Regions from separate parts of the Microbacterium sp. NPDC076895 genome, predicted to be linked through region 3. Evidence: predicted binding sites of a transcription regulator. Region 3 holds the regulator's gene; each other region holds the start of a gene.
The links. The regulator HrcA, encoded in region 3, represses chaperone genes, less so after heat shock. The targets are predictions, from matches to a motif close to TTNGCACTCGNNNNNNNCGAGTGCNAA.

Region 1 (10,420 bases), on a different contig from region 3:
CGCGACCCTCGATGAGCGCGGCGTCGCCGGCACCCTCGACGATCGTGGTCTCGTCCTTCGTGATGATGACCTTGCGGGCGCGGCCGAGGAGGTCCAGCGTCGCGTTCTCGAGCTTGAGGCCCACCTCTTCGGTGATGACCTGGCCACCCGTGAGGATCGCGATGTCCTGCAGCTGAGCCTTGCGGCGGTCGCCGAAGCCGGGAGCCTTGACGGCAGCCGACTTGAAGATGCCGCGGATCTTGTTCAGCACGAGAGTCGCGAGAGCTTCGCCCTCGACGTCCTCAGCGATGATGAGGAGCTCCTTGCCGTCCTGGATCACCTTGTCGACGATCGGCAGCAGATCCTTGATGTTCGAGATCTTCTGGTTCGCGATCAGGATGTAGGGGTCTTCGAAGACCGCTTCCTGACGCTCGGGGTCGGTCACGAAGTAGGGGTTCAGGTAGCCCTTGTCGAAGCGCATACCCTCGGTCAGCTCGAGCTCGGTGCCGAACGTGTTCGACTCCTCGACCGTGACAACGCCTTCCTTGCCCACCTTGTCGATGGCCTCGGCGATCAGGGCGCCGATCTCGGGGTCAGCTGCAGAGATCGACGCGGTAGCGGCGATCTGCTCCTTGGACTCGACTTCCTTCGCACCAGCGAGCAGCTCATCGGTGACGGCCTTGACGGCCTTCTCGATGCCCTTCTTGAGCGAAATCGGGTCGGCGCCGGCCGCGACGTTGCGCAGGCCCTCGCGCACGAGCGCCTGAGCGAGCACGGTTGCGGTCGTGGTGCCGTCACCGGCGACGTCGTCGGTCTTCTTGGCGACTTCCTTGACGAGTTCCGCGCCGATCTTCTCGTACGGGTCGTCGAGCTCGATCTCCTTGGCGATCGAAACGCCGTCGTTCGTGATGGTGGGGGCTCCCCACTTCTTCTCGAGCACGACGTTGCGGCCGCGGGGGCCGAGCGTCACCTTGACGGCGTCGGCGAGGGTGTTCAGGCCGCGCTCGAGGCCGCGACGGGCCTCCTCGTCGAAAGCGATCATCTTTGCCATGTGTGTCGTCCCTCCCGGACGGGGCTAGGTCTTAGCACTCACCGATCTGGAGTGCTAACCCATTCTGGCACTCGCCCATGGGGAGTGCAAGCCGCGCGCGACGAAGACGACGAAGAGACGGATGCCGCGGCATCCGTCTCTTCGGAAACTCAGTCGACGCGGTCTCTAGACCACGCGGACCGACTCCGCCTGCGGGCCCTTCTGGCCCGTCCCGACGGTGAATTCGACCTTCTGTCCCTCTTCGAGAACACGGAAACCGGTCATGTCGATGTTCGAGTAATGGACGAACACGTCTTGACCGTCATCGACGGTGATGAAGCCGTATCCCTTCTCGGCGTTGAACCACTTCACGGTGCCTTGGGCCATGGGTACTCCTGATGCTGGTAGGACACCGTCATCGTATGCACCGGAATCGACCCGAAACGATCGCCGGGCGAAGTATTGACACGCGCGTCTTCACCTTGTTACGGCCCGGAAACACGCGGGCCGCGCCGGTCAGTTCGTCGGCTCGGGAGTGGGGACACCGGCCGCGGTTCGGTCGAGGCCGATGACGATCGTGAGTTGCTTCGTGGCGCCTTCGTCGGCCTCGGTCGCGGGGTCGTCGGTCGGCTGATAAATGGTGCTTTGCGCAACCGCGGCCCCGCCGATGACGTTCGCGAGCCCCAAGGCTGCCGCGTAGTCGGCGTCCGTCGCGTAGTAGACCGTCGTCTCGGGGAAGTCGTCGGTTCCGGCCTGCCCGGCCAGAACGGTCTCGGGGACCCACCCGGCTGCGATGAGCTGGTCTTTCAGCTGCGTGGCAAGCCCGGTCTCGGGCGTCGCGTTGAGAATCAGGATCGAATAGGACGTGTCGACGACGGGGTCCACCGTGACCGTCGGGGTCGGTTCGGGAGCGGGTTCAGGAAACAGCACGATGCGCCCCGAAACCACGAACATTGCGAAGATACCGACAGCGATCAGGATGACGGTGGCCAGCGCCGCCCAGAAGAAGACGACTCCGCCGCGCATGTGTGGCTGCTCCGCGCGGTGCGCACCGACCCGACCGACGTCCTCGGGCAGGTCGTCGAATCGATCGCGCGGGAACTCGGAGGTCGGCATCAGACGATCGTACCGATGCCGCCTACCGAAACCGTGCGTGTCCGCCCGGCAGAGTCCCCGCTCGCTGGACCGGAGCGCTTGCTTCCCCGGGCGCTCTCCCGGAGCCTGCGCAGTCGTCCCATGAGCAGCGGGTCGTATGCCTGCGCATCGACCGAATCCAGCATCCGCACCAGCAACTGGTAGTAGCGGGCCGGCGACATACCTAACGTCTGGCGGATCTGCTCTTCTTTTGCCCATCCGCGAAGCCGACACGACGACTCGAAGTCGAGGATCGCGCGCTCACGCTCGTTCAGGGGCACGGTGAGAGGTTATCGGCGAGCGCCGACATCCGGTGCGCGCCACTCCACCCACGCGCCGAGTGGGTCGACGACGGCGAGCGCGCGCTCGTCCATACCCAAGACGAAGCCGGGCCAACTCGCAGCATCCGCACCCCAGCGGTCGTGGAGCCCAGGCGGATCGATCGAGAGCCAGTGCGTGCCGGGGCGGGCGGAGCGAACTGCGTCTATGTGGTTGCAGAGCTGTATGCGTCCGGCCCGGGCGATGTGGGGCAGCACCCCGGGCGTGGTCACGACCAGCGCGGCGTCGCCGGGTGCTTCGGCTGCAAGCTCCGCGAGGATGCCGTCGGCGGTGGCGTCTCCTGACATGAGCGTCGGGGGTTCCCCACGCACGACGTCGAGCGCCGCGACGATCCGCTCGCGTCGCCCCTGCTCCCCCGGCCAGACGAGCGAGGTCAGAAACCGTCGGTCGATGTCGGATGCCGCGTCCAGTGGCGCCAGGTCGATACCGGCACGCCACACGACCTCCGGCAGACGCAGACGTGGCAGGCCCCGGGCGCCGCTACGAAGCACAACGGGCGATGGGCCACCGGCCGGGTCGAGGTCCTGTCCGTTCTCGTACCGGTACGAGTAGCGATCGGGGTAGAGACACAGGCCTGCGCTCGCACCGACCTCGAGGAGTGCGATCGGGCCGTCGATGAGGCTCAGCGCGGGCAGGAGAGCCGCGCATCGCAGCGGTTCGTTGGTCTGCAGCCCGCGCGCGACGCACTCGGCCGCGACCTCGTCGATGTTGGCCGCCAGCCACTGCGCCCACGCCGCGTAGCCGCCCTCCGCCGCTCCCAGCATCCTGGTCACCGCGAACACGAGCGGAGGCTGTCGCCGATCGGCGGGGATACGCGCGAGCAGCAGCTGCGTGTCAGTATCGGCCGCCACGCCTGAGGCCCATTCCTCATACAGATCAGAGCGGCCCGGCGCTTCCTCGGCCGCGAAACGGCGGTATCGCTCAGCGACGCGGCCGGCCTCGGCATCCGGGGATGACACCATGCCCCCATTCTGGAACAGGCCGCATCCGGTCGGTGCCGCATCCCGGGTCACCTCCCTCCTCCTATCCCTCGTCGCAACGGCGAACGACACGCACGACACGCCGGCAGCGGATGCCACGAGCCGGGGTGTCGCACGGATGCTGCGCCGTTGCGACCGAGGCTGGCGCGCCGGATTCACGGCCAATCTGCGACGTCGAGCGGAACAGTCCGTCACGACTTCGTGTTGACTTGGGTAAGGAGGAACAATGTCCTATCGCACCGAGAAGTCCGAGTCCGAGTGGCGCGCAGAGCTCAGCGCCGATCAGTACGCGGTGTTGCGCGAAGCAGCAACCGAGCGTCCCTGGACCGGTGAGCTGCTCGACGAGAGTCGCGCCGGCCTGTACGCCTGCGCCGCCTGCGGAAACGAGCTGTTCAAGAGTGGCACGAAGTTCGACTCGCACTGCGGGTGGCCGAGCTTCTACGAGTCGGTTCGCCCCGAAGCTGTCGAACTCATCGAAGACCGCACCCACGGCATGGTGCGCACCGAGGTGCGGTGTGCCCAGTGCGGCTCCCACCTCGGGCACGTCTTCCCCGACGGGTTCGGCACGCCCACGGGCGACCGCTACTGCATGAACTCGATTGCGCTGAGCTTCACACCCGAAGAGTCCTGACGGCCCGCCGGCCTCACGCTCGCGCCCCGGGCCGCGCGTGAGGCCACGGCACGACCACGATGGCAACCGATACGACGGCGACGAGAGCCACCAACACCTCGTGTCCCAGGCCGGGGCTCGCCGGCGCCGGCCAGATCGCATCCAGAACAAGAGCCGTCGCGAGCTGCCCGACCACCGAGCCGAGCACGAGCAACAGGACGCCCGTCCGGCGCACAAGAGCAGAAGATAGCAGGATGTAGCCGACTCCCAGCGCTCCGCCCGTGTAGGGCCACGGATCGCTCGGCCACCGCTCAGGCAACCCGACGACCGCAACGTGAACGGCAGCGATCAGCACGAGTGCGATCGTTCCGCCGACGAAGTTGACCGCCGTCGCAGCTATCGCTGAGCCGGTCGCGCCGCGAAGCCGACCGTTCGTGGCCTGCTGCCAGGCAACGCCGCCCCCGGCGAGGAACGGCAAGAGCAGCATCCACCAGGGAACGCCGGTGAGGTTTCCGCCGGTCACCGATATCCCCACGGCGAGAAGGGCGACGGCGCCGCCGACGACGCGCCGAATCGTGACCGGCACCACGCCGGACGGACCGTAACCGATGCGGTCGATCACGACGCCGAAGACGATCTGACCTGCCACGAATCCGACCGTGAACAGGGACACACCGATGATGCCCGCGGTGATGCTCTGGCTGGACACTGTGAAGGCTCCCGCAAGGCCGCCCGCCAGCATCCACCATCGGATGCCGCCACCGCGGATGCCATCACGCAGCGCGCCGAGCCCGCGGCGGCCCGCGGGCGTGAGTGCGGCGATGACGGCGATGAGCACGAGGCCGGAACCGAACGAGAACGCCGCTGCGAGAGTGCTGTCGTCAATGCGGTGACCGAGTTGCCCGTTCGCCCGAACCTGGAGCGCCGTGAGCGCACCGACGAGGGCAGTACCGAGGAGCCCGAGGGCCGTCGCTGCTCTGCCGGACGTCACCGGTTCATTCTGCCGGACGGGGCGGGTGTGGAGCCGACGACGGGACGTGAACCCGTAACCGCCCGATGACAACGTCGAGTCGGCATCCGATCGCGACGCCCGCTAGATGTCGAAGTGTGTGGAGCCGACGACGGGACTTGAACCCGTAACCGCCCGATTACAAGTCGGGTGCGCTACCAATTGCGCCACGTCGGCAGAGCGCCCAGTCTATCGGGGCGCCGAGGTGCTCCCCGTCTCAGGGGGTGGGCGTCGGTGTCGGCGACGGGGTCTGGTAGTACGCGTCGGAATCGATCGTCAGCACGAACTGGGCAAACTCTTTCGGGTTGTCGAGCGCACCCACGTAGACGGATCCGTTGACGAGCACGAGCGGTGTGCCGGTGAGCTGCACGCCGTCGGTGTCGGGGATCGCCTCGACCGCTCGTTCCGTTGCCTTCTTGGCCCACGAAAGGAAGTCGCCGTTTTCGATGCACGCCCGCACGACCTTAGGGCTTGAAACACCGGATGCCTGCGCAATGTCGGCAAGTTCGGTGTCGGAGTATCCGTCCGCGTCGACATCCGGCTGCTGCTCGAGCAACGCATTGTTGAACTTGAAGAACGCTTCGGGGGCGTGGGTGGCAACGCACGCGGACGCCGCCGCGGCGCGCAGTGAGTACTTCGTGCCGTTGGACTTCGCTGTGAGCATCGCCACCGGGTAGTAGGTCAGGCTGACCGCGCCCTCGTTGACCCACGTCGACAGCTGCGCCGCGTTGGCAAGCTGGAACTCGGCTGAGCCGGTCGAGAGGTAGTCGACGTAAACCCGGACCTCGATCTCGGGAGCCTCGGTGGCGACAGGTGTCGGTTCGGGCGTCGCACTGGTGGTCGCGCCGGCCTCCGTAGATGTGCTGTCATCGACGCCCTCCTGCGCGACGACCGCACCGCCGACGTCGGTCACCGCGAAACCGTCGGCCTTGGCCGCAGCGGGACTGAGCGCACTCGTCGAGGTGGTCGAGGTGACTGCCCACGTGACCGACACAGCAACGACGGCGACCACGGCGACGATTCCGACGCCGATGATGCCGGCACGGATGCGGCGCGCTCGCGTCTGCTTCGCGTGAACCATCTGCGCCTTCTCGCGGACCGCTTCGCGACGGTCGCGAGCCTCGGGCGCCGTGGGCTGTTCGCCGCTGGGCGTCTGATCGCTCGACATGAAACCTCTTCACACAACAAGGGGTCGGGCGTACCCGACAGGGGGCCGTGGCGTCGGCCGGGGGGTGTCGCTCAGGTGACGACCACCGCCCACGATGCTAGCCAGAGAGCCTGGGAAAAGCCCAGACATGGCAGCGCTTCGGGTGTGACTTCGCCTGGAGAACCAGCACCGCTCGAGGTGAATCTACTCGTCGGCTTCTTCCTGTTTGCCGCGCATCACCAGAAGGGGATCGGGAGTCCCCACGACGTCGAGATCCTTGTCGTCGTAGTCGAACTGCCCGAGGAAGAACTTCATCGCGTTGACCCGCGCGCGTTTCTTGTCGTTGGAACGGATGATCGTCCACGGCGCATACTTCTTGTCGGTGCGGCGGAACATCTCCTCCTTCGCGACCGTGTACTCGGTCCACTTGTTCAGCGAGGCGATGTCCATCGGCGAGAGCTTCCAGCGCCGCACCGGATCGAGCTGACGCAGCGCGAACCGCGTGCGCTGTTCGGTACGTGAGACCGAGAACCAGAACTTCGTCAGATGGATGCCGGACTCCACCAGCATCCGTTCGAACGACGGGGTCTGTTCCATGAAGGTCTCGTACTCGGCATCCGAGCAGAACCCCATCACCCGCTCGACGCCCGCTCGGTTGTACCAGGATCTGTCGAACATGACGATCTCGCCGGCGGTCGGGAAGTGCTGGATGTAACGCTGGTAGTACCACTGTCCGTGCTCGCGATCGCTGGGCTTTGCCAGCGCAACGACGCGCGCAGACCGCGGGTTGAGGTGTTCGGTGAACCGCTTGATCGTGCCGCCCTTACCCGCGGCATCCCGACCCTCGAACAGGATGATGGCCCGGCCACCGGTGTCTTCGAGCCAGTACTGGAACTTCAGCAGTTCGACCTGCAGACGATACTTCTCGAGTTCGTAGTCGTCCCGGGTCATCCGGTCCGCATACGGATACCCCTCCTGCCACGTGTAGACGGGGTTGCCCTGGGGGTCGATCAGGTCGGGGTCTGGGGTGTGCCCGTCGCGCACGGTGTAGCCGTTCTCGCGCAGGTACTCGATGTAGGCCCGCATATCGCCGGCGGGGACGTTCTCGAACATGGCAGCCTCCGACGGCGCGGTTCGCATCGTCCGCGCCGTGTTCGCATTCTCACCCACGAGAGGGCGAAGCACGAGCCGTGGCGCCACGTCGGGGTGAACATCAGGTGACGATCGCACCCGCCGCCCCGGCGACCTGCCGTGTAAGGCTGGGGTCATGAGAATCGTGGTGACCGGCTCGACCGGAAAGCTCGGAAGTGTCGTCGTTCGAGAACTGAGCGCGGCGGGGCACGAGGTGATCGGCTTCGACATCTCGGGCCGCCCCCAGCCGGGCTTCCTGCAGGTCGACCTCACCGATTACGGGCAGGTGATCGACGCCCTCGCGGGCCTCGGCGATCGCGACGAGCGGGGGCTGGATGCCGTCGTTCACCTCGCCGCTATCCCGGCACCCGGCATCCGTTCGGAGGTCGCGGTCTTCCACAACAACATGGCGGCGACGTTCAACGTCTTCTGGGCCAGCGTCAGGCTCGGCATCCGTCGCCTCGTCTACGCCTCCAGCGAGACCGTTCTGGGCCTGCCCTTCGACGTGCCGCCGCCGTACGTTCCGGTCGACGAGGAGTACGAGCCGCGCCCCGAGAGCGTGTATTCGCTCGTGAAGACCCTCGAAGAGCGGATGGCCCGGGAGCTCGTGCGGTGGCATCCGGATCTGTCGATCACGGCGCTGCGGTTCTCGAACGTTATGGTTCCGGAGGATTACGCCGCCTTCCCCGGCTTCGACGAAGACGCACGGGCCCGCAAATGGAATCTGTGGGGCTACATCGATGCGCGCGACGGGTCGCAGGCCATCGCGCGTGCACTCACGGTCGCACCCGTCGGGTTCGAGCAGTACATCATCGCCGCGGCCGACACCGTGATGTCGCGTCCGAACGCTGAGCTTCTGGCCGAGGTCTTCCCCGATGTGCCGGTCGCCCGCGAGGTCGGCCCGAACGAGACACTGCTGTCGATCGAGAAGGCCAGACGGATGCTGGGCTACGCGCCACAGCACTCCTGGCGCGACGGCCACTGACGGCGGGGCCCGCTCGGTGGCCGCTCCCAGGTGGGAGTGGCATACTGAGCGATGCGCCCGATGACGGGCGTGCGGGCCAAGCCCCCGCTCATCCTCACAACGGATCGTCCGGCACGTACCTGCCGGTGAAGGAGAAGAAGAAATGGCGTCAGTCACCTTTGACAACGCAACCCGCCTCTACCCTGGCGGAACCCGCCCGGCAGTCGACAAGCTCAACCTCGAAGTGGGCGACGGCGAGTTCCTCGTTCTGGTCGGCCCCTCGGGTTGCGGTAAGTCCACCTCGCTGCGCATGCTCGCCGGCCTCGAAGAGGTCAACTCGGGCCACATCCGCATCGGCGAGCGCGACGTCACCGACGTTCCGCCGAAGGACCGCGACATCGCGATGGTGTTCCAGAACTACGCGCTGTACCCCCACATGACGGTCGCCGAGAACATGGGCTTCGCCCTGAAGATCGCCGGCGTCAACAAGGATGAGCGCGCCTCGCGCGTTCTCGAGGCAGCCAAGCTCCTCGACCTCGAGCAGTACCTCGACCGTAAGCCCAAGGCGCTCTCGGGTGGTCAGCGTCAGCGTGTCGCCATGGGCCGCGCCATCGTGCGTCAGCCCCAGGTATTCCTCATGGACGAGCCGCTGTCGAACCTCGACGCGAAGCTGCGTGTGCAGACCCGTACGCAGATCGCGTCGCTGCAGCGACGCCTCGGCGTCACGACCGTCTACGTGACCCACGACCAGACCGAAGCCCTCACGATGGGTGACCGGATCGCGGTCCTCAAGGACGGCATCCTGCAGCAGGTCGGCAGCCCGCGTGACCTGTACGAGGCCCCGAAGAACGTGTTCGTCGCCGGCTTCATCGGCTCCCCCGCCATGAACCTCTTCCCGGTCGACGTCGTCGAGGGCGGTGTCAACTTCGGCACACACCTGGTCCCTGTCGAGCGCGATGTGCTCGCCAAGGCCACCGGTAAGGAGCTGACGATCGGCGTCCGCCCCGAGGACATCGACGTGTCCCCTGCCGATGGCAAGGGCCTCTCGGTGGTCGTGGACCTCGTGGAAGAGCTCGGCGCCGACGGCTACCTGTATGGCCACTCGGAGATCGACGGCAAGCGGACGGACATCGTCGCTCGCGTCGACGGCCGTAACCACCCGAACGCGGGCGAGACCGTCGTGTTGGCGCCGATTCTCGACCACGTTCACCTGTTCGACATCGAGTCGGGCGAGCGCTTGTCCGAGAAGGCCGTCGCCTCGGCCTGATCACCAGTACCTCGTGACGGCGCGGATGTCTCAGACGTCCGCGCCGTCACGCACGTAAGCCCCGGATGCGGAGAAACGGATGTCGTCCACGCAGCTCTCGATCACCGCGAGCACCGTCGACCCTGGCCTTCTGACCCTGCCGTGGTCGGTGCCGCTCGTGGAGTGGCCGTCCGAGACGATCGTGTCGCTCCCGAAGGGCATCTCACGACACACCGTGCGGTTTGCGAGTCTGTCGGGCCGTGTGGTGGCCATCAAGGAGACCACCGAGGAGATGGCGCGGCGTGAATATGACATGCTCGGCAACCTCGACCGGCTGGATGCGCCGTGCGTCGACCGTGTTGCCGTGATCGCCGGGCGCCGTGACGAGAACGGCGAACCGTTGCCGGCTGCCCTGGTGACCTCTCATCTGAAGTTCTCCCTCCCCTACCGGGCGCTGTTCACGCAGGTCCTGCGACCGACAACGGCAACCCGCCTCGTCGACGCCCTCGCGGTGCTCCTGGTCCGCCTCCACAATGTCGGATTCTTCTGGGGCGACGTGTCGCTGTCGAACACACTCTTCCGCCGCGATGCTGGAGCCTTCGCGGCGTACCTCGTTGATGCCGAGACCGGTGAGCTGCACGAGAGCGGGCTCACGGCAGGGCAGCGCGAGCATGACCTTGACGTGGCGCGCACCAACATCGCCGGCGAGATCATGGATCTGGAGGCCGGGGGGCGTCTTGAGGGCGGGGTGGATGCCGTTGAGATCGCCGACGGCATCATGAGCGCTTACCGGTCGCTGTGGCGCGAGCTCACCGAGATCGAGACGTTCGAAGCGCGCGAAGCCTGGCGCA
Region 2 (10,420 bases), on a different contig from region 3:
CTGCACGCCTACCTCACCTACCAGTCAGTGCATCGGCGGGTGCGCTGATGACGGCGCTGCGGTGGGGCATCAAGAAGAGCCTGCACGAGTACGTGCGCTCCGCCGAGGGCTCGATCGAGGTCGCTGACGGAGCGTGGCTGGATGGCGACGAGGTGATCTTTCCGGCGGATGACGCCGTCGAGGGCGCCTTCAACGGCTCCATCCGCTTCCTCGCCCACGGCGGAATGATGGACTGGCGCCTGGCAGCCCCGCACCTCGAAGACGGCGGCTCGATTGTCACAATCGGCGGCCGCCGCGGCGCGCGCGTGCAGTTTGCGTCAGTCGAAGCCGGTGAGGTGAGTCTGACGCTGGACGGCGCCATCCTGCTCGGCAACTTCTACGCCCCCGGCACAGCCCTAGACCCCCTCCGCGTGGAGTGACGCGGAGGGGGTCCTTCCAGAGCGAGGGCTCTCCGCTCTCAGCTCAGGCCGTCAGAACTCTGCAAGGAGGGTCCGCATGGTCGCGATCTCGGCAGTCTGAGCGATGATGATCGCCTCCGCGAGCTCCCTCACGTCGGGGCTGGATCCGCTGTCGAGTTCGTCCTGGGCCATCTCGATGGCCCCCTCATGGTGAACGATCATCTGCTCGAGGAACAGGCGCGATGCGTCAGGGCCGGAGGCCGCCGCCAGTGTCGACATGTCGTCGTCGCTCATCATTCCGTTGTCGTGGCCCATGCCTGCCATCCCGCCGGCGCCGGGCATCTCCGCACCCCACGCCGTCAGCCAGCCCTCCATCGTGTCGATTTCGGGCTGCTGCGCGGCCTTGATGTTCTCTGCCAGCTCGCGCACGTCGGCATCGACCCCATCCTTGGCGAGGAGGGTGTCCGACATCTCGATGGCCTGCGCATGATGCGGGATCATCATCTGCACGAACATCACGTCCGTGGCATTGAACGCGAAAGCGGAAGCTGACGCGGAGGAAGGGGCGGTGCTGGCGCCCGGGCCGGAGCCGGTCACTGAAGCGCAGCCGGTGACGGCCAGAGCGAGGCTCAGCGCGATAGCGGTACTTGTTGCAGGACGATTCTTCATGATTGTCATCAGGGGTCTCCAAGGAGTGGGTCGTGAATGGCACCGGCCGGGGCCCGGCGGGTGTGCGGGGAAGAGCCGGGCGCAGGATTATCCGGCTCTCGCATTTCACGTACGACTGATGCAGAGAGAGATGAGCGACGGGGCACGGGGAGGGAGCGTCAGAACGCCCCTGGCGGAGCTCGTCGGCCGCGGGAGAACCGACAGCCACCGCAGACGGGGACCAGACCACCTCAACAGCAGCGCCGTCACGAGCAGGGCGAGTACGCACGCCATGGCGAGCATCCCGGAGTGGCCACCCGCGGCGCAGTCCTCGCACGATGCGTCAGTGACAACGTGCGCCGTGTGGTCGCCCGGTACGGCAGTCAGTGCGTCGTGGTGACTGTGCGTATGAGGGGTCCTCACTGTCGAGGCGAGGAGATGCCCCCCGGCTGTCGGCGCGTTCAACGCGTGCATGGCGAGAAGTCCGATGATGACAGCCGCGGTGACGCCGACGACCAGAAGCAGCGTCCCCGCTACCGAATTCCCGCCTCGCACACGACGTGCCAGCGCGATCAGCGACATGCGACCTCCCGCCCTCATGGTACGACTCCCGAAAAGTGGGTGCGCTGTGCGCCATCCACGCACAGATCAGTGGAGCCCGAGACGAATCACAAAAAGATAACGGTGAGGTCTTCCCCTCCGTTACCTCACCGTTATAGAGTGCTTGCACGGTAGTTGTTTTGCTGTGGCAGCTACCGGCATGTGATTGCAGGACACTCTTGGTGCAAGGGACAAGGGCCGGTCGGAAGCCTCTCCGACCGGCCCTTACTTGTACCCTCGCGGCTCAGTACCAGCCGGTTGACTGGGAGTGGCTCCACGCGTTGCACGGCGACCCGTAGCGTCCGGCGATGTAGCCAAGGCCCCAGCGCACCTGCGTGACTGCATTGGACGCCCAGTCGCCACCGGCAGAGCTCATCTTGCTGGCGGGGAGCGCCTGCGGAATACCCCCTGCACCACTCGAGGAGTTGTAGGCGGCATAGTTCCAGCCGGACTCTTTGTTCCACAGCGCCACGAGGCACGAGAACTCACCGTCGCCCCAGCCGTACTGCGACGCCATGATGTCGCGGGCAGCAGCCTGCGCCGCACCCGGGGAGTTATCGCCCGTGGACGCCACGGGCCCGGAAACGGCCGGCGCTGCCGCGGCCGCTGCGCGCGCAGCCTCCTCAGCTGCAACGCGCGCGGCTTCTTCAGCCGCGGCCTTGGCTGCAGCTTCCTCGGCAGCCCGGCGGGCTTCCTCAGCTGCGACTGCAGCGGCCAGTCGCTCGCGCAGCCCGTCAATCTTGGCCTGCGTGTCGGCAACGGCATCCGTGACCGCTGAGGTGAGCGAGGGCAGCAGCACGATCGGCAGAAGATCCAGTCCATCCAAATCGGCGGTTGCCGCTTCCACAGCCGACACCGAGACAGTAGTGGGGGCATCGACCGTCAGCCCGGATGCCGCGACCTCCCCATTCAGAGCAGTGGCATCCGCCGCAACGGTCGCCGCGGCAGCAAGTGCGGCTTTGGCATCAGAGGTGAGCGACTCGACGGAGGAGGCGTCAGTTTGGATGGATGCCGGAATCGGCGGTGCTTCGCTCCGCGCGGTGGGGACGGTCGCGAGAGCCGGCGTCTGTGCGAAGGCGGCAGTCGATGAGACCCCCAGCAGCAGGGTGAGCCCCATCGCGGCTGCGGTCAGAGCACGAGCGCGGGGACGGGAAACGAGGGGAGTTGACGATGAACGTTGACGCACGAATTCAGTGGCTTCCTGTTCGGAGAATCAAGCGGGCAGCACCAGTGGGCCCGGAAAAGCGTGCCTCGGGCGGCACACAAGTGTCCGAGTCTGGGTGCTCTTCCTGAACGAAACCTCCACGAATCCTGACCGGATCATGCGCTGGCTATGAATCACAAAAAGATAACGGTGAGGTCTTCCCTTCCGTTACCTCACCGTTATAGAGTGCTTGCACGGTAGTTGTTTTGCTGTGGCAGCTACCGACATGTGATTGCAGGACACTCTTGGTGCAAGGGACAAGGGCCGGTCGGAAGCCTCTCCGACCGGCCCTTACTTGTACCCGAACAACGCCTCGGCGTCATCGCCGCTCGCGACCGAGGACCCCTGCGACACCGCCGAGCAGGGCGAGCAGAACGGATGCCGCCACGACGAGGCTGAAAGCGGCTGCGGCACCCCCGATCGCCGCACCAGCACCGCCGACTGCGGTACCGATACCGACGCCCAAGACCACACCACTGCCGGTGAGCGTCATGAGAACGCCCGCCCGAGTGCGTTCGGCGATGGATCCCGCGACGCTATAGAGCGTAAGAAGTGCCGGCCCCTGGAAGGCGCCCGCGAAGACCGCGAACATCAGAAGGATGGGCACGGTCGGGGCTAGGGTCATCCCGATGCCCCCGAGAGCCATGCCGACGGCTGCGCCGATCCATCGCATCCAGGGGCCGATGGATGACGGCAGCGCGACCATCGCCATCGTCGTGACAGCCGACCCGATGGCCATGACGGCGTAGAACAGCGCACCCGCGTCCGGCACCCCCTGCGTGCGTGCGAACGCCGTGAGACCCGCCTGGCTCGCGCCGAAGAACACCCCCATCGCGAGCATCCCCGCCAGAACGAGAGCCGCCATTGCCGAACGCGCACGTCCACCCTCAGCGGCAGCGACGACGTCGGCATCCGTCGTCGGCTCCCGGCGCGGCACCAGCGCGGCACTGCGGTGAAGCGCGAACTGTGTCACGAACACCGCGATCAACGCTGCGGCCGCCAGGAGCGAGAGCTGCGGCGACAGCACGACGGCAACGATGCCGACCAGCGCCGGACCGATGATGTAGACGACCTCGTCGACGACGCCCTCGAACGCGAAGGCTGCCGAGACGTCATCGCGCGACATGGCGAGCCACCGGACCCGCGAGAGGGGTCCGACCTGTGGCAGGGAAAGGCCCGCGAGGCCGGCGAGCGCGACAGCCAACCCGTCGGGCACGTGCCCGACGGCGAGGACGAATGCCACGACGGATGCGACATTGGTCACGACGCCGATCAGGAGCACGCGGCGCTGGCCCCATCGATCAGAGAGGGCACCGCCGACGGGCGCTCCGACCGCCTCGCCGAGCGCCGTCGCGGCGGCGGCCACTCCGCCGACCGCGATGGAGCCGGTCGCCGATGTCGCGAGGGTGAGTATGGCAAGCGGGACCATCGACACCGGCAGGCGCCCGAGCGACGTCGCAATGAGATAGCCCCAGCCAGCGAGAGAGGGCAGGGCGCGGTAGGCGGCGAGGGCAGAACGCCCCGACGACGGATCAGTCACAGACGGAATCGCTTTCCGACGCATCCCCCGACCCGGATGGCGTCGCCCGCCCGCTGATGAACTGTTGTGGCACGGACTCTATCAGCGGCAGATCTCGCCCAGTGAGCAGCGTGAACGGCAGGGGCCGGTCGGATGCCTCTCCGCCGGCCCTGTCGTTCGTCTGCTCGAGGTCAGTCCTCGACGACGCGGACGATGACCTCGATGTTGCCTCGGGTCGCGTTGGAGTAGGGGCAGACGAGGTGTGCGGCGTCAGCCAGCGCCTGCGCCTGATCGGCCGCAACGTCCGGGATGACGACCTCGAGCTCGACAGCCAGGCCGAACCCTCCGTCACCGTTGGGTCCGATACCCACGCGGGCACCGACGCTGGTGTCGTGGAGCTGCACCTTCTCGCGGCGCGCGACACTCAACAGCGCGCTGTGGAAACAGGCGGCGTACCCCGCGGCGAACAGCAGCTCGGGGTTGAGCGCGCCGCCCGCGCCACCCATCTCTTTCGGCACGCGCACGTCGGCATCCAGCAAACCGTCGATCGTCGCCACGTGACCGTTGCGGCCGTCGCCGGTGGCCAGGGCTTCAGCGGTGTACAGGGTTTCCATGGGGTTCTCCTTCTGATGGGGATTCGTGGCTGCTCGCGGGCACGCGTGATCGCAATCACCCCAGCGGCGAGTCGGAAGCGTCAGACGTGCGAAGCGCTGTCGGCCTGGATGCTGGCCGTGTACGCCCGCACCTCCGATGCCAGGGATTGCGCCATGTCGAGTGGTATGCCCATGCACCGCGCGATCTCACCGGGCACATGGGCGAGCTCTGCCCGGAGGGCTGAGCCGCGATCGGTGAGCCGAATCGTCACGACGCGAGCATCCTCGCTGGAGCGCGCACGCGCGACGAATCCGAGAGCCTCCAGGCGGCTCAGGAGGGGCGAGAGCGTGCCGGAGTCGAGGACCAGGTCATCGCCGAGTTCCGTGACGGTGCGCGGCTCCCTCTCCCAGAGCTCCACGAGCACGAGGTACTGCGGGTAGGTGAGTCCCCACGGCTTGAGGGTGCGGCGATAGGCCTGCGTCGTGACGCGATGTGCCGCGTAGAGCGAGAAGCACAGCATCCGGTCGAGTGCACGCTCTGGGGAGTTCTCTTTCGCCGTCACAGAGAAAGAATTGCACACAATTTAGTCGTGCACAACTTAATTCGGATGCCGCACCCTAGACCCCACCACCGCCACCACCACCGCCACCACCACCGGCGCTTCCGCCACCGCTGGAGCCACCCGAGGTGGACGACGTCGTCGTGGTCGACAGGGTCGAGATCCCCGAAGAGAAGGCAGCAGCGTTGAATCCCGCCGTGCCGACATACCAGCCGGGAACGCCGGTCTGGTCGTAGAGCACGGCGAGGTGCTCGGCCCATTCCTCTTCCTGGCCGAACACCACGGCGTAGGGCAGCAGCGTCTCGTAGATCCGCAGCATCTGGCGGGGGTTCGCGGGATCCACACGCGCACCGCTGTGGTCGAGCGCGATCCGCTCGGCGCCCTGCGGCGACTGCAGCATTCGGATCCGGTCGGCCTCGGCCCACTCGATGAAGACCTGCAGGCCCTTCAGGTGATCGCGGGTCTCGGCACCGGCGGCCGTGAGCGGCTTCCGAGACACCAGGCCGGCGACCACGAAGAACATCACGAAAGCCACGATCATCAGGAGCACAGGGATGGTGGCATCGACGAAGGCTCCGAGCGCCTGGAACCCGAGCGCGATCGTCAGAATGCCGAACACGATGGCCCCGAGCGTCGGCCAGAACCGTAGGCCGCTGGGAACACGGCGTCGAAGCCCGCGCGTGTCGAGTTCTCGCTCCGCCGCCTTGATGATGCGGCGCGCGGCCGACGAGAGTCGTGTGTCGCTCGACCCGAACTCGTACTCGTCTCCGGGCGCCATGGTGGGGAACAGCCCCTGCAGCAACAGGAGTCCGTCGCCGTCGGCGCGGGCCGGATCCAGCAGCACCGCCTTGAGCTTCAGACCACCGAAGAGCTTGCGGCCGGCTTCCTCGATCCGGATGCTGCCGACCACCGCCTGCTCGAGCACCTCGGCGGGGATCGCCTTCGTCGTCTTGCCGAGCAGTACCGCGCTCTCAAGCGCATCGATCCGCGGCGGCGGCGCGTACTCGGCGATGATCGTCGGCCGGCCGGGCTCGTCGCGCAGCATCCTGACCCGGAACATGATCGCCCACACGAGCGACCCGATGACGCCGAGAAAGGCGAGAGCCTGCAGCCACCCGAACGGCGAGGCGAGGTAGGAGCTGTCGAACGACGTGAAGGTGTCGGGATCAAAGGCGACGGAGATCGTCATCGTCTCGTACGAGTGCAGGTCAGTGGCGGATGCCGTGACTGTCACCCCGCCGTCGGCATCCGTCGTCGAGGCGATCGAGCACTGGTCGGTAGCGCCTGCAGCACCGACGTAGCAGGACTGCGCCCCCGTGAGGGCGGCGGCAAGTTCGGTCGGAACGTGCAGCGTCGCCGAGACCGACCCAAAGGGCTGAACCCAGTCGACACCGTTGACGTTCCAGTACAGCTCATCCACCCCGGTGTCATCGAAGAAGCGGGCGACGTTCTCGAGCGTGTACGTAAAGACGTAGGTCTGCGCACCGTGGACGTAGTCGTCAGCGCGCGAGGTCATCGCGTAAGCGCCGTCCTCGCTCACGACCTCGGCAGGCCTCGGGTTCCCGTCGGCGTCGGTGATCGAAACGAGCTGGGGGTGCAGCGGTGCGCCCAGGTACGAGTCGGGCAGGATGCGGCGCATCCCCCGGTTCTGGTCGTACTCGGGGAAGATCGCGACGAACGTCTCGACGACGGTCATCGTGCTGGTGCCGTCTTCGGCGCGGCCGAGCGTGTAGTCGGCATCCAGGCTCTCGAAAACGAAGTCGTCGACGTCGGTGGACACCGCCGCGGCTTCATCACCGAACGACACACTCACCGAGCACGCGACGATCGCGACCAGCGCGATGGCGAGCGTCGCGACGGTGCCGACGGTGCGCCGCATCAGGATCCGGGCTGACATGAGATCAGCCTACGGGCGCCGCCGTGGTCGTACTCTGGTGTGCATGACGGACCGGCAACTGGCGATCGACGCATGGGAGAGCCTGTTTCGCGCGCAACACGAAGTGCTCGCCCAGATCAGCGGCGACTTCGTGGTCGGCGAGCTGACGCAGGGTGAGTATGACGTCCTGCTCACCGTCACCCGGGCGCCCGGGATGTCGGCACGCCTGCGGGATGTGACGTCAAACATGCTGATCAGCCAGCCGAGCGTCTCGCGGCTCGTCGACCGCATGGTCGCCTCGGGGCTGCTGACAAAGTGCTCAGATCCTGACGATGGCCGCGGGGCAGTGGTCACCGCAACAGATCGGGGGGCGAGCCTGTTCCGCAAGGTCGCCTCGGCCCACGGCAGGGCCATCGCAGAACGGATGTCGACCCTGAGCGACATCGAACTCGAGCAGCTCCGCACGCTGACCGCCAAGCTCCGTCAGCCGCGCCCATCAGACTGCTGACGCCAGCATCCGGGCCCGAGGTGGTCTGCTACCACCGGTTGTGGACGTGCTCGGCCCATCCCTCGATGCCCTCGAACGGGATGACCTCGCCGTTCGCCATCGTGAAGGTTCCTGACCACACGCCGAAGCACTGGTCGGTCGCCGCCGCAATGATGCCGAGGTTCGTTCGCGCAACACGGTCATAGAAGGGGACGAATCGCGCGTCCAGACCGCCGCCGCACACCGACCACGGGCTCAGAAAGTCTGCCTGGTCGTAGTCCCACGTCACGTCGTCGTGGATCTTGTGCATCCGTCCATCGACGAAGAACGCGTTCTCGGTGGCGCCGGTGCCGTCGGTCCACTTTCCGCCGACCTGGATCCCGATCACGCTGCCCCGGTAGCGGCCAGACCCCGCACCCCAGTTCCAGGTGATGTCGTAGGGCCATCGCCCGCGACCGTGGTCGAGCACCGCCCACGACTCCCCCGCCGGCAGGTCGTAGACCTCGCCGTCGATGGCGATCGTGCCGGTCGCGCAACGCGCGACATCCTTGACCGTGTACTGAAATCGACGGTCGGTCCACGGCACAACGACGGCGAGACATTCGTGTCCGGCAGGCTTCTCAGCGAAAACAGCGATGGACGCGCGGGGGACCTCGACGCGCATCCGGACGCCGCCTGTCTCCTCGGTGATCTCGATCCGAAGATCCTTGGCGCGTGCCGTAACGGGTCCCTGTCCCAGCGAACCGGGCAGGCTCACGCCGCGTGCGGGGACGACAGTGGCCGCGCGATGGACAGCCTCGTTCGACTCACGATCGAACACCCAGACCTCGTGCACCGCAGCGTAGTCGATGGACGACACCGTGACGCCCACGATGTATCGCGGCGTCATGATGTTCCAGTACTCCCACCGCTTGTTCCGCCCCCAGGACCGTCGCGGCCCGATCCCGTCAGTCCGGATGAGTGGGGAGCGTGCCCAGCCGACCGCGGCGGGGTTCAGGCGCCCATCGGGAAGGGTGAGTTCGACCGGAGCCGTGATCTCACTGCGAGAGTCTTGTCTGGAAAAACGAGTCGTCGTCCACACGCACTCCAGCCTAGAGGCGGGGGACTATTCATCCCGCCGCACGCGCGAGCACGCAGAAGCCCCCGGTCCGTTCTCGGGCCGGGGGCTTCCGGAGAGAAGGTCAGGCGCTGGCGCCGGCCTCCTGGATCTCGCTGTGGGACTCGTCGACGGTGATCGTTGCCGGGGCCTCGGTCGCGATGTCGATCTTGCGCGGCTTGGCCTTGGGGCTCACCGGAATCGTGACCGTCAGCACACCATGCGCGTAGCTGGCCGCGATGCCCTCGGTGTCGATCCCCTGGCCGAGGCTCAGCTGACGCAGGAAGCTGCCGGCCTCACGCTCGCGCGTGATCCACTTCACGCCCTCCTGCGAGGTGAGCGTACGCTCGGCGCGAATCGTGAGCAGCTGGCCGTCGACATCCACGTCGACCGAGCCGGGGTCGATCCCCGGAAGGTCGGCGGAGAGCACGTAGTGGTCGCCATCACGGTAGAGGTCCATCGGCATCTGACGCGGTCCGCGCCGGTTGCCGTCGAAAAGTGCGTTCGCGAATCGCTCCATGTCGCGGAGCGGGTCATAGTTTGCCATCTCGTCTCCTTTGCGAGCGGGGCCGGATGCGGCATCCGACCGAGTTCTAGAAGTTGAGTCGCCGCGACTCAACTGATCTCAGATTAGCACTCTCGACATACGAGTGCCAGATATCCGAGCGCACGAGAGGCTCGCTGTCGGCGAACAGAAGCCGAGCGCTCAGCGGAAAGCGGGGATGCCGGTGATCGCCTGGCCGAGGACGAGCGTGTGCATCTCGACAGTGCCCTCGTACGTCAGAACCGATTCGAGGTTCGCGGCGTGACGGATGACGGGGTACTCGAGCGAGATTCCATTTGCGCCGAGGATCGTGCGGGCGGTGCGGCAGATCTCGAGCGCCTCGCGCACGTTGTTGAGTTTGCCCAGGCTCACCTGCTGCGGGGTCAGCTCGCCGGCATCCTTGCGCCGCCCGAGGTGGAGCGCGAGCAGCAGTCCTTTCTCATACTCGACGACGGCGTCGACGAGCTTCTGCTGCGTGAGTTGGAACGCGGCGATCGGTTTGCCGAACTGCATCCGCTCCCCGGCGTAGGTCAGCGCAGCGGTCAGCGCCGACCGCGCAGCGCCGAGCGCGCCCCAGGTGATGCCATACCGCGCCTCGTTGAGGCAGCTGAGTGGGCCGCGAAGCCCGACCACCTCGGGCAGCACGGCATCCGCGGGCAGGCGCACCGCATCGAGCACGAGCTCGGAGGTCACCGACGCCCGAAGCGACAGCTTGTGGCGGATCTGGGGCGCGGAAAACCCCGTCGCGTCCGTTGGGACGACAAACCCACGGATGCCGCCGTCGGTCTGCGCCCAGACGACAGCGACATCGGCAACCGACCCGTTCGTGATCCACATCTTGCGACCCTCGAGCACCCAATCATCGCCATCGCGGCGGGCTCGCGTTCGCATGCTC
Region 3 (10,420 bases):
CCGCCCGCATCCGTCGTGGCTCGGCGCTGCTGCTCGCAGCTCTCGTCACCGTCTGGACCTCCACGACCGTTGTCACCACGATCACGCAGCGGTGGGGCATCCCCGGCGAGTGGTCGATTCTGATGTGTGATGTGGGCCAGGGAGACGCGGTGCTCGTGCGCAGCGAGGGCGCGACGGCGCTCATCGACACGGGTCACGACCCCGCGCTGGTGAGCGCATGCCTCGACCGGGTCGGCGTCACACGCCTCGACTTGCTCGTCCTGACGCACTTCGACAAAGACCACGTCGGCGGCACCGAGGCGGTGATCGGGCGCGCCGAAACCGTGCTGCACGGTCCGACCGACGGAAGCGCCGACGAACGGCTCCTGGAAGAGCTCGCGGCCGCTGGAGCGCAGGTGGTGTCGGCTCAGGAGGGGATGACGGGAACGCTCGGTGGCGCCCACTGGAGCGTGCTCTGGCCGCGTGCCACGGCGCTGTTCGCTGCGGGTAATGACTCGTCGGTGACCGTGAGTATCGAAGGCGGTGGCGTCCCACGATCGCTCTTCCTGGGCGATCTTTCGGCGGATCCGCAGCGGATGCTGCGCGCGAGTGTCAGCGGCGTCGTTGAGGTCGTCAAGGTGTCCCACCACGGCAGCGCTGATCAGGATCCTGGTCTCTACGAGCAGATCGCGCCGCGCGTCGCGCTCATCGGGGTGGGAGCCGACAACACCTACGGTCACCCCACCACGACGACGATCGCAATGCTGCAGGGCAGTGCCGTCGGGCGCGCCGACCAGGACGGGATCGTGGCGGTCGTCGGAGAGGGCGACACCCTCGCTCTATGGCGGGAGCGGGCGGCGTCTGTCGTGGGTGGCGGCTAGGCTTTCGGCATGGCTGCACCCCGTCGCTCGAGTTCCTCGAAGTCGGCGATCCGGCAGGTACCGTGGCGTGATCCGCGTCCTGCTCCCATCGTGCTGGTCTCGGGTCCCGAAGACGTCTGCGCAGAGCGTGCGATTGCGGGTCTGCGTGACTACGTCCGCGCAGAGGACCCCGCCGTCGAGGTGACTGATCTGCGTGCCGACGACTACGTGGCGGGAACGCTGCTCACCGTCACGTCGCCGTCGCTGTTCGGTGAGCCTCGGCTCGTGCGCGTCTTCGGAGTCGAGAAGGCATCCGACTCGTTCCTCACCGAAGCCGTGGCCTACCTCGAGTCGCCCCAGGAAGGCGCAACCGTCGTTTTGCGCCACACGGGCGCGAGCGTGCGAGGCAAGAAGCTGCTCGACGCGATCCGGAGCGGAAAGGCTGATGCTGTCGAGATCGCCTGCCCCGCGGTCAAGCGCGATAGCGACCGCTACGACTTCGCCGCTGCCGAGTTCTCTTCCGCGAACAAGCGGATCGCGCCTGCCGCCCTCCGTGCGCTCGTCTCGGCGTTCTCCGACGACCTCACCGAGCTCGCCGCGGCATGCCAGCAACTCATCGCGGATGTCGATGGTGATGTGACCGACGAGATCGTGCGGCGCTATTACGGCGGACGCGTCGAAACGACAGCCTTTGCCGTGGCAGACACCGCCATCGCGGGACGCTACGGCGAGGCGCTCATTACGCTGCGGCACGCTTTGGCCAGCGGAGCTGACCCGGTGCCGCTTGTCGCGGCGATCGCGTCGAAGCTGCGGACGATGGCGCGTGTTGCCGGCCTGCGCGAGTCCTCTGCCGCGATCGCGGCCCGGATCGGGGTGAAGGACTGGCAGGTTGACCGTGCCCGCCGGGATCTCACCGGCTGGAACGAGGAATCTCTGGGCCGAGCCATCCAAGCTGCGGCGCGAGCGGATGCCGAGGTCAAGGGTGCCTCGCGTGACCCGATCTTCGCTCTCGAGCGACTCGTCACCGTGGTCGCGACGCGCAGCGAGTTCGGGAGCTGACGTCCAGAACGACAAAGCCCGCCCCGAAGGGCGGGCTTTGCATGAAGCGTGAGGCTTAGAGAGCCGCGACCTGCTTCGAGATCGCCGACTTGCGGTTTGCAGCCTGGTTGGCGTGGATGACGCCCTTGCTGACTGCCTTGTCGAGCTTCTTGGTCGCCGTGGCCAGAGCCTTCTCGGCGGCGGCCTTGTCGCCGGCGGCGATGGCCTCGCGGGTGCGACGCACCTCGGTCTTCAGAGCGCTCTTGACTGCCTTGTTGCGCTCGTGAGCCTTCTCGTTGGTCTTGTTGCGCTTGATCTGCGACTTGATGTTCGCCACGTGGAGACGTTCTTTCGTTCGAGTGATGGATGGACTGCCGGCGACGAGAGAGGGGCGTCCACCAGCGATCGTGAGGGTAAAACCCACACACAAGCCAATCAGCGAGTCTACCAGGTCTGTTCGAGGGTCGTGAGCGCGAGGTTCAGGACCGCGTTGAACACTCGAGGACGCATGGCCGTAACCAAGTGACTCGTCCGCGGCACAACGATCAGTTCGGCATCCGGTGCGACCCGCGTGAACAGCCGCTCGTTGACCCGCAGCTGGTCGAACTGGCCGTTCACGAACCACAGTGGGACCTCGATCCGGCCGAGGGCCGACAGCAGGTCCAGCACCGACAAACTGCGAAGTGCCGTGTCTTGCGCGTCGAGCGCATAGCCCCCAGCGCCGAAGTCCGCCCGTGTCTCTGGTGGCAGCGTGGCATCCAGCACCCGTTCACTGAGCCACGCTCCGCGGTTCGGGAGCGAGTCGAACCCGCGGGCGAGAAGTCGATAGGTCTGCAGTGCGGCACCGCGCGGAATGGCCGTGCATGATGCGGCAATCAGGCCGGCGATCGGAGGGGCATCCTCTTGCCCGGCGTACTCGATCGAGAGCAGTCCGCCCATCGAGTGGGCGACCAGCAGGACGGTGCCGTGTTCCTCCGCGGCACGGCGCACGGCCTCATCGATCGTTGCGAACGCACCGTCGAGCAAGAACGTCTCGTTCATCCGCGACCCGTGCCCGGGGAGGTCGACGGCTGTCACGGGGTTACCGCGCTCGATCAGGTACTGCTCTTGCGCCCGCCACATCGTGCGGGAGGTGCGGATGCCGTGAACGAGAACCACCGCGACCGCCATGTCGGTAGAGTAGCCCGCCGTCGCCGTGAGGCAAGGGGGATGCGACAGTGCGCACGCCGGTAGAATCGTGCGGATATGTCCCCCCGTGCCTCTACGCCGCTGCAGCCGGCAGCTACGCCGCCCGCGCAGATCCGCAACTTCTGCATCATCGCGCACATCGACCACGGCAAGTCCACCCTGGCCGACCGCATGCTGCAGATCACGGGCGTCGTCTCTGATCGCGACATGCGTGCGCAGTACCTCGACCGCATGGACATCGAGCGCGAGCGCGGAATCACCATCAAGAGCCAGGCGGTGCGGATGCCCTGGCAGACGGATGCCGGCACCTTCGCCCTCAACATGATCGACACTCCTGGTCACGTGGACTTCACCTACGAGGTGTCGCGCTCGCTCGCGGCGTGCGAAGGCGCGGTCCTGCTCGTGGATGCCGCGCAGGGGATCGAAGCGCAGACGCTTGCGAATCTCTACCTGGCGCTCGAGAACGACCTGCACATCATCCCGGTGCTCAACAAGATCGATCTACCCGCCGCGGACCCCGAGAAGTACGCGGCTGAACTCGCGAGCCTCATCGGCGGCGATCCGGCCGATGTGCTGCGAGTCAGTGGCAAGACCGGGCAGGGCGTGGAGGAGCTTCTCGACAGAATCGTCGCTGAGATCCCAGCCCCCACCGGTGACGCTGACGCGCCGGCCCGCGCAATGATTTTCGACTCCGTCTACGACGCCTACCGCGGCGTCGTGACCTACGTGCGGATGGTGGACGGCAAGCTCGAACCGCGCGAGCGCATCCAGATGATGTCGACCCGGGCAACGCACGATCTTCTGGAGATCGGAGTCTCCAGTCCCGAACCGACCCCGACCAAGGGCCTCGGCGTCGGCGAAGTGGGGTATCTGATCACCGGCGTGAAGGACGTGCGCCAGTCGAAGGTCGGCGACACGATCACGAACCAGCGCAAGCCGGCATCCGATGCCCTTCCGGGCTACACCGACCCCAAGCCCATGGTCTTCTCGGGCATCTACCCGATCGACGGCAGCGATTACGCCGATCTGCGCGAAGCGCTCGACAAGCTCAAGCTCTCGGATGCCTCACTGCAGTACGAACCCGAGACCTCGGTTGCGCTGGGCTTCGGCTTCCGCTGCGGGTTCCTCGGGCTCCTGCACCTGGAAATCATCACTGAGCGACTCTCGCGCGAGTTCGACCTCGACCTGATCACCACCGCGCCGTCGGTGACCTACACGGTCACAACCGACACCGGAGAGACTGTCACCGTCACCAACCCCAGTGAATACCCCGACGGTCGGGTTGCCGAGGTGTCGGAACCAGTGGTGAAGGTCGGCATCCTGTTGCCCAAGGATTATGTGGGTACGGTCATGGAGCTGTGCCAGTCCCGACGCGGGTCGCTGCTCGGTATGGACTACCTGAGCGAGGACCGCGTAGAGCTGCGCTACAACATGCCGCTCGGTGAGATCGTCTTCGACTTCTTCGATCAGCTCAAGTCCAAGACGCAGGGTTACGCGAGCCTGGACTACGAGCCGGCTGGGTCGCAGACCGCCGATCTCGTGAAGGTCGACATCCTCTTGCAGGGTGAGAAGGTGGATGCCTTCAGCTCCATCGTCCACCGCGACAAGGCGTATGGGTACGGCACGATGATGACTGAGCGCCTCCGCAAGCTCATCCCGCGCCAGCAGTTCGAAGTGCCCATCCAGGCCGCCATCGGGGCGCGGATCATCGCCCGCGAGAACATCCGCGCGATCCGTAAGGACGTGCTGGCCAAGTGCTATGGCGGTGACATCACCCGCAAGCGCAAGCTGCTCGAAAAGCAGAAAGAGGGCAAGAAGCGCATGAAGATGGTCGGTCGCGTCGAGGTCCCCCAGGAGGCGTTCATCGCAGCGCTCTCGGGGGACGTCGAGGGTAAAGACAAGTAGTCTGATCGCCATGCGCCGCGGAACCTTCCGGGACGAGACCGTCGACTATGCAGCAGTCGGGGCCACACAGGCTACCGACCTCATGCAGTACCCGCCGGAGAAGAGCGTCCCCGCCGAGGAGTCCTGGCGGATCGGTAGCGGTCAGGCACGATTCGAGTCGGCGACCGAGTCGCTCTTGTCATGGGCGCCGCTGCGCGGGGCCGGGTTGTCGTTGGCCGACATCCGTCCGGCATCCGGGTCCGGCTACGCCGGCGTCGCGTACGACTCGGATGGCGCGCCGATAGCGCCGTCGCGACGCGACGCCGAGCAGCGTTTCGACGCCGAGGGCACTCCGTATGTCAGCGCCGGCGCTACAGTGCATGTCACCGGCCGGCTCAGCGGCTACCGCGCGGATGCCGAACTGCGCGTCATTCTGGCCGTCGAAGAACCCCGGCGCACGGCTTATGCGCTCGGCACCGTGGGCGGCTCTGTCGTCAGCGGCGAGGAGCTGTTCCTGGTCGAGTGGCGCGATAACGACGAGGTCTGGTTCACCGTGCGCGCATTTGACCGTCCCGTATCGACGCTGTACCGGCTGGTACCGCGCTTCGTCCGCGGGCGGCGGCGACGGCTCTTCCGGGCCTACCTGACGGCGGTATCGCCGCTGTTCGCTCCCTGATGGGCGCAGCGCTTCCCCTCGGCGATCCCGTTCCGCGCGACGGATCGCTTCCCGGGGCGGTCATCGACCCCACCGCCCCGCTGTCTGCATACGTCCATATTCCGTTCTGCCGCGTCCGCTGCGGCTACTGCGACTTCAACACCTACACGGCCGAGGAGTTGCGTGGCGCGCGCCGCGAGGACTATGCGGGGACGCTGCTTCGAGAGATCGACCTCGCGTCGGGCGTCCTTTCTGCCCATCCGAGGCCACTGAGCACGGTGTTCTTCGGCGGGGGAACGCCGACGCTGCTTCCTGCCCGCGACCTCGCAGTCATTCTGGTAAGCCTGCGGGATCGCTTCGGGCTCGAGCCGGATGCCGAGGTCACCGTGGAGGCGAACCCCGACACTGTCACACCTGAGGTCACCGAGGAACTGGCCGGTGCGGGAGTCACGAGGTTGTCGATCGGGATGCAGTCAGCGGTGCCGGAGGTGCTTCGGACGCTCGACCGGACGCACCGACCCGAAAACGTTGCGACGGCGGTGCGCGCCGCACGAGACAGTGGTCTGGCAGTAAGTGTCGACCTCATCTACGGCGCGCCAGACGAGACCCTCGATCACTGGCGACGCAGCGTCGAGGCCGCCCTTGCGCTGGAGACTGACCACATCTCGGCATATGCGCTGATCGTCGAAGAGGGCACTGCGCTGGAGCGCCGCATCCGACGCGGAGAACTCGCCACACCCGACGACGATCTGCAGGCTGCCATGTACGAGCACGCTGACACAGCGTTCGAGGAGGCCGGCTACGACTGGTACGAGGTGTCCAACTGGGCGAGGACCCCCGCCGACCGTTCGCGGCACAACCTTGCGTACTGGCACGGCCACGACTGGTGGGGTTTCGGTCCTGGCGCCCACAGCCACGTCGGAGGCGTGCGGTTCTGGAATGTCAGGCATCCTGCTGCCTACGCGCAGCGGCTCGCTGCCGGCGATTCACCGGGGGCGGGCTTGGAGGTCCCCGATGAGGAGGCGCGACTGCTCGAGCGCGTGATGCTGCGGGTGCGTACGGTGGAGGGTCTGCCGGTTTCGCAGCTGGCATGGCAGAGCCGACAAGCCGTTGCCGGTCTCGTCGCGGATGGACTCGTCGACGGTCGCGAGGCGGTGCGGGGGACCCTTGTGCTCACTCGTGCCGGGCGACTGCTGGCTGACGCGGTAGTCCGCGCGCTGACCGCGTGATCCAGGGCGTGGGGGAGAGGCATCCGCTAGAATTGGCACTCTGAGGATGTGAGTGCCAGTGCCACGTCGAGCCGCTGTAACGGCCGACGCCGGATGCGGAAGGAGGCGACATGGTCAGCGAGCGTGGGCTTCAGGTCCTGCGGGCTATCGTGCAGGACTACGTCGATACCCGCGAGCCCGTCGGAAGCAAGGCCATCGTCGAGCGTCACGCGTTCGGCGTATCAGCGGCCACGATCCGCAACGACATGGCGCTTCTCGAAGACGAAGAACTCATCGCGGCACCCCATACCTCGTCGGGGCGCGTCCCGACCGACAAGGGCTACCGCGTCTTCGTCGACCACCTCGCCGAGATCCGGCCCCTTTCACCGGCCCAGCGCGCAGCCATCGCGAGCTTCCTGCAGGGGCCCGGAGACCTGGATGACGCTCTGGCGCGAACGGTGCGGGCACTCACACAGCTCACCGGCCAGGTGGCCATCGTGCAGTATCCCTCGTTTGCCAAGGCGACCATCACGCACGTTGAGCTCGTGGCACTTGAGCCCACCCGGGTGCTTGTCATCGTCGTCACCGATACGGGACGTGTGTCACAACGCCTCGCGCTTCTGACCGTGGCCCTCGACGAGTCAGATCTCGCGCGCGTTCGCGCCGAGGTGTCGACACTGCTTGTCGGCCGCAGCGTCCGTCAGGGGGCGAAGCGCGTCGAGGAGCAAGCAGACAGTGACGTGCGCACCGCCCACCAGTCGGCGGTCACCGAGATCCTTCGAGTCGTGCAGGAGGAGCTTGACGAGTTCCGTCAGGATCGGCTCGTGATGGCTGGCGCGGCAAATCTCGCGCGTCGCGAGAGCGACTTCCGCGGAAGCATCTACCCGCTTCTGGAGGCGATCGAAGAGCAGGTGACGATCCTTCGCCTGATGGGGGAGATGGTCGCCGATGACAACGGGCTCGCAGCCAGCATCGGACGTGAGAACGAGGCGTTCGGGCTGTCGGAGGCATCCGTCATCGCAAGTGACTACGATGCGACGGGCGCGCGGGCACGCGTCGGGCTGATGGGCCCGACTCGAATGGACTATCCCAGCAACCTCGCGGCGGTACGTGCAGTAGCGCGCTACCTCACGGGGCTGCTCGCCGAGGACGAAAAGGGCCGATGAGCCCGTACGAACTGCCCGCGACAACACGCGGGATGCAGAAAGGTGACCGTGGCTGACCACTACGAGGTCCTTGGCGTGTCGCGAGACGCGTCGCCCGAAGAGATCAAGAAGGCATATCGCCGCCTGGCCCGAGAGCTTCACCCGGATGTGAACCCGGGGGAGGACGCTGCCGAGCGGTTCAAACTCGTCACGCATGCCTACGACGTGCTCAGTGACCCGCAGCAGCGCCAGCGCTACGACATGGGCGGCGGCCAGAACGGTGGTTTCGGCGGAGCCGGCGACTTCGGTGGCTTCAGCGACATCTTCGAGAGCTTCTTCGGGGGAGGGGGCGCTGCTCGCGGCGGGCGCCCGCGGTCTCGCAAAGAGCGGGGCCAGGATGCGCTGGTTCGCGTCGACCTCGACCTGAAGGATGTCGTATTCGGTGTCCATCGCGACATCGACGTCGACACCGCCGTCATGTGCGAGACCTGCAATGGTTCGTGCACGCAACCCGGAACAACGCCGGTTCGCTGCGATATCTGCCACGGCACGGGCCACATCCAGCGCACCGTACGAAGCCTGCTTGGCAACGTCGTCACCTCCCAGCCGTGCGGCACATGTCAGGGGTACGGCACGACGATCCCGTACCCGTGCGCGACGTGTCAGGGGCAGGGTCGCGTTCGGGCTCGTCGCACCGTGTCGATCGACATTCCGGCCGGTGTTGACACGGGCCTGCGGCTTCAGCTTCCCGGATCGGGCGAAGTCGGACCGGGCGGTGGGACGCGGGGCGACCTGTACATCGAGGTCTCCGTCGCGACGCATCCGGTATTCAGCCGCGAAGGTGACGACCTGCTCGCAACGCTCGAAGTGTCGATGCCGGATGCCGTTCTCGGCGCGGCCACGACGATCGAGGGCCTCGACGGGCCGGTGGACCTCGAGGTGCGTCCAGGAGTCCAGTCGGGCGATGTGCTGACCATCAAGGGTCGAGGCATCACACCGTTGCGCGGCAATCAGCGTGGTGACTTGCGCGTTGGCGTGCACGTGGTCACGCCCACGAAGCTCGACGCCAAGGAACGGGGCCTCATCGAGGAGTTCGCCAAGCGCACGAAGGCTCCCGCGCCTCACCTGGCGGAGTTCCATCAGGGTCTGTTCTCGAAGCTGCGCGATCGGTTCCGGAACGGCTGATCGTGCCGCTTCACTTCGTCGTCGACGAACCGCTGGATGCCGATACCGGCCAGACCGTGACCCTCACCGGCGCTGAGGCGCACCACGCCGCCACGGTTCGTCGGGTCCGCGTCGGAGAAACGGTCACGCTCGGTGACGGAGCAGGAGTGTGGCTCGAAGGCGCGTGCGAGCTCGTCGCAGCCCGCGAGGTCCTGGTTCGCGTCACGAACCGGGAGGAGGTACCGCGTCCATCCGTGCGGATCGAGCTCGTGCAGGCTCTTGCGAAAGGCGACCGCGACGAACTCGCGGTCCAAGCGTCGACCGAACTCGGCGTGGATGTCATCACGCCGTGGCAAGCTGCCCGCAGCGTTTCGCGGTGGGACGCGGCCAAGCGTGAGAAGGGTGTCACGCGCTGGCGTCAGATCGCGCGGGAAGCAGGCAAGCAGGCGCACCGTGCGTGGCTTCCAGAAGTCGGCGGCCCGCTGACGACTGCACAGTTGTGCGAGCGGGCCGCGGCGACCCGGATGCTCGTGTTGGAGCCGACAGCGGCGCTGCGTCTCAGCGAATGGATGCCTGACCCGACCGACTGCCGCGATATCGCTATCGTCGTCGGGCCCGAGGGCGGGATCGACGCAGGCGAGCTGACGTCCCTCGAAGCTGCGGGCGCGACGCTCGTGCGCCTGGGCGAGCATGTATTGCGTACTTCCACAGCGGGACCCGCGGCAATCGCTGTGCTCAGCAGCACGCTCGGCCGGTGGTGATCGTGCAAGTGGTAGCTGGGCCCGCCGGAGAGGCCGTCGGTAGACTGAGCGCATGAGCGAACCCTCCGTCTTCACCCGCATCCTGCGTGGCGAGATTCCCGCAGAGATCCTCAGCGAGACCGAGAACGTGTTCGTCATCCGGGATATCGCTCCGCAGGCGCCGCTGCACCTCTTGGTCATTCCGAAGACCGCCGAATACCGCGATGTCACCGAGCTTGCGGCGGGTGATCCTGCGTTGCTCGCCGAGATGGTGGCGGTGGCGGGGGATGTCGCCGCAGAGCATGGCAGCGGCGATTTCCGACTGGTCTTCAACACCGGTCCCGGCGCGGGGCAGACGGTCTTCCACGTGCATGCCCACGTGCTCGGCGGCGACCTTGCAGAAGGCAGTCTCGGTGGCTGATTCGGACAACAGTGCGGAATCCGGAGATCGCGTCACGGAGCGGTTGTTCGCCGACGGTGTAGCCATGGTCCAGCTTCTCGGGCCCGAAGACAGGCTGCTGCGCGTGGTCGAGCGGGAGCACCCGGATGTCGACGTGCA

Region 1: groL (chaperonin GroEL) is a predicted target of HrcA. The motif match lies at 1,062-1,088, and genes of this name have one in related genera.
Region 2: AB0O89_RS02175 (Hsp20/alpha crystallin family protein) is a predicted target of HrcA. The motif match lies at 9,612-9,638, and genes of this name have one in related genera.

What each region holds. Positions count from the first base shown of each region.
Region 1 covers NZ_JBFBMQ010000013.1:54,748-65,167, forward strand. Annotated here, with positions in the region: gene groL (chaperonin GroEL) at 1-1,030, opposite strand, end outside; gene AB0O89_RS11635 (cold-shock protein) at 1,196-1,396, opposite strand; gene AB0O89_RS11640 (LytR C-terminal domain-containing protein) at 1,526-2,125, opposite strand; gene AB0O89_RS11645 (DUF3263 domain-containing protein) at 2,125-2,424, opposite strand; gene AB0O89_RS11650 (DUF2332 domain-containing protein) at 2,434-3,444, opposite strand; gene msrB (peptide-methionine (R)-S-oxide reductase MsrB) at 3,689-4,093, shown strand; gene AB0O89_RS11660 (DMT family transporter) at 4,107-5,063, opposite strand; tRNA gene AB0O89_RS11665 (tRNA-Thr) at 5,183-5,258, opposite strand; gene AB0O89_RS11670 (thioredoxin domain-containing protein) at 5,299-6,249, opposite strand; gene ppk2 (polyphosphate kinase 2) at 6,433-7,341, opposite strand; gene AB0O89_RS11680 (NAD(P)-dependent oxidoreductase) at 7,496-8,344, shown strand; gene ugpC (sn-glycerol-3-phosphate ABC transporter ATP-binding protein UgpC) at 8,487-9,590, shown strand; gene AB0O89_RS11690 (DUF4032 domain-containing protein) at 9,670-10,420, shown strand, end outside.
Region 2 covers NZ_JBFBMQ010000002.1:83,095-93,514, forward strand. Annotated here, with positions in the region: gene AB0O89_RS02120 (hypothetical protein) at 1-48, shown strand, start outside; gene AB0O89_RS02125 (HtaA domain-containing protein) at 48-419, shown strand; gene AB0O89_RS02130 (DUF305 domain-containing protein) at 471-1,067, opposite strand; gene AB0O89_RS02135 (DUF6153 family protein) at 1,173-1,628, opposite strand; gene AB0O89_RS02140 (hypothetical protein) at 1,891-2,832, opposite strand; gene AB0O89_RS02145 (MFS transporter) at 3,170-4,390, opposite strand; gene AB0O89_RS02150 (organic hydroperoxide resistance protein) at 4,561-4,983, opposite strand; gene AB0O89_RS02155 (MarR family transcriptional regulator) at 5,064-5,483, opposite strand; gene AB0O89_RS02160 (DUF2207 domain-containing protein) at 5,581-7,419, opposite strand; gene AB0O89_RS02165 (MarR family transcriptional regulator) at 7,463-7,906, shown strand; gene AB0O89_RS02170 (DUF2804 domain-containing protein) at 7,935-8,966, opposite strand; gene AB0O89_RS02175 (Hsp20/alpha crystallin family protein) at 9,067-9,528, opposite strand; gene AB0O89_RS02180 (acyl-CoA dehydrogenase family protein) at 9,688-10,420, opposite strand, start outside.
Region 3 covers NZ_JBFBMQ010000005.1:98,739-109,158, reverse strand. Annotated here, with positions in the region: gene AB0O89_RS06065 (ComEC/Rec2 family competence protein) at 1-860, shown strand, start outside; gene holA (DNA polymerase III subunit delta) at 870-1,898, shown strand; gene rpsT (30S ribosomal protein S20) at 1,954-2,214, opposite strand; gene AB0O89_RS06050 (alpha/beta hydrolase) at 2,322-3,047, opposite strand; gene lepA (translation elongation factor 4) at 3,123-4,970, shown strand; gene AB0O89_RS06040 (DUF1990 family protein) at 4,981-5,625, shown strand; gene hemW (radical SAM family heme chaperone HemW) at 5,625-6,833, shown strand; gene hrcA (heat-inducible transcriptional repressor HrcA) at 6,944-7,978, shown strand; gene dnaJ (molecular chaperone DnaJ) at 8,027-9,142, shown strand; gene AB0O89_RS06020 (16S rRNA (uracil(1498)-N(3))-methyltransferase) at 9,145-9,882, shown strand; gene AB0O89_RS06015 (HIT domain-containing protein) at 9,935-10,282, shown strand; gene AB0O89_RS06010 (PhoH family protein) at 10,347-10,420, shown strand, end outside.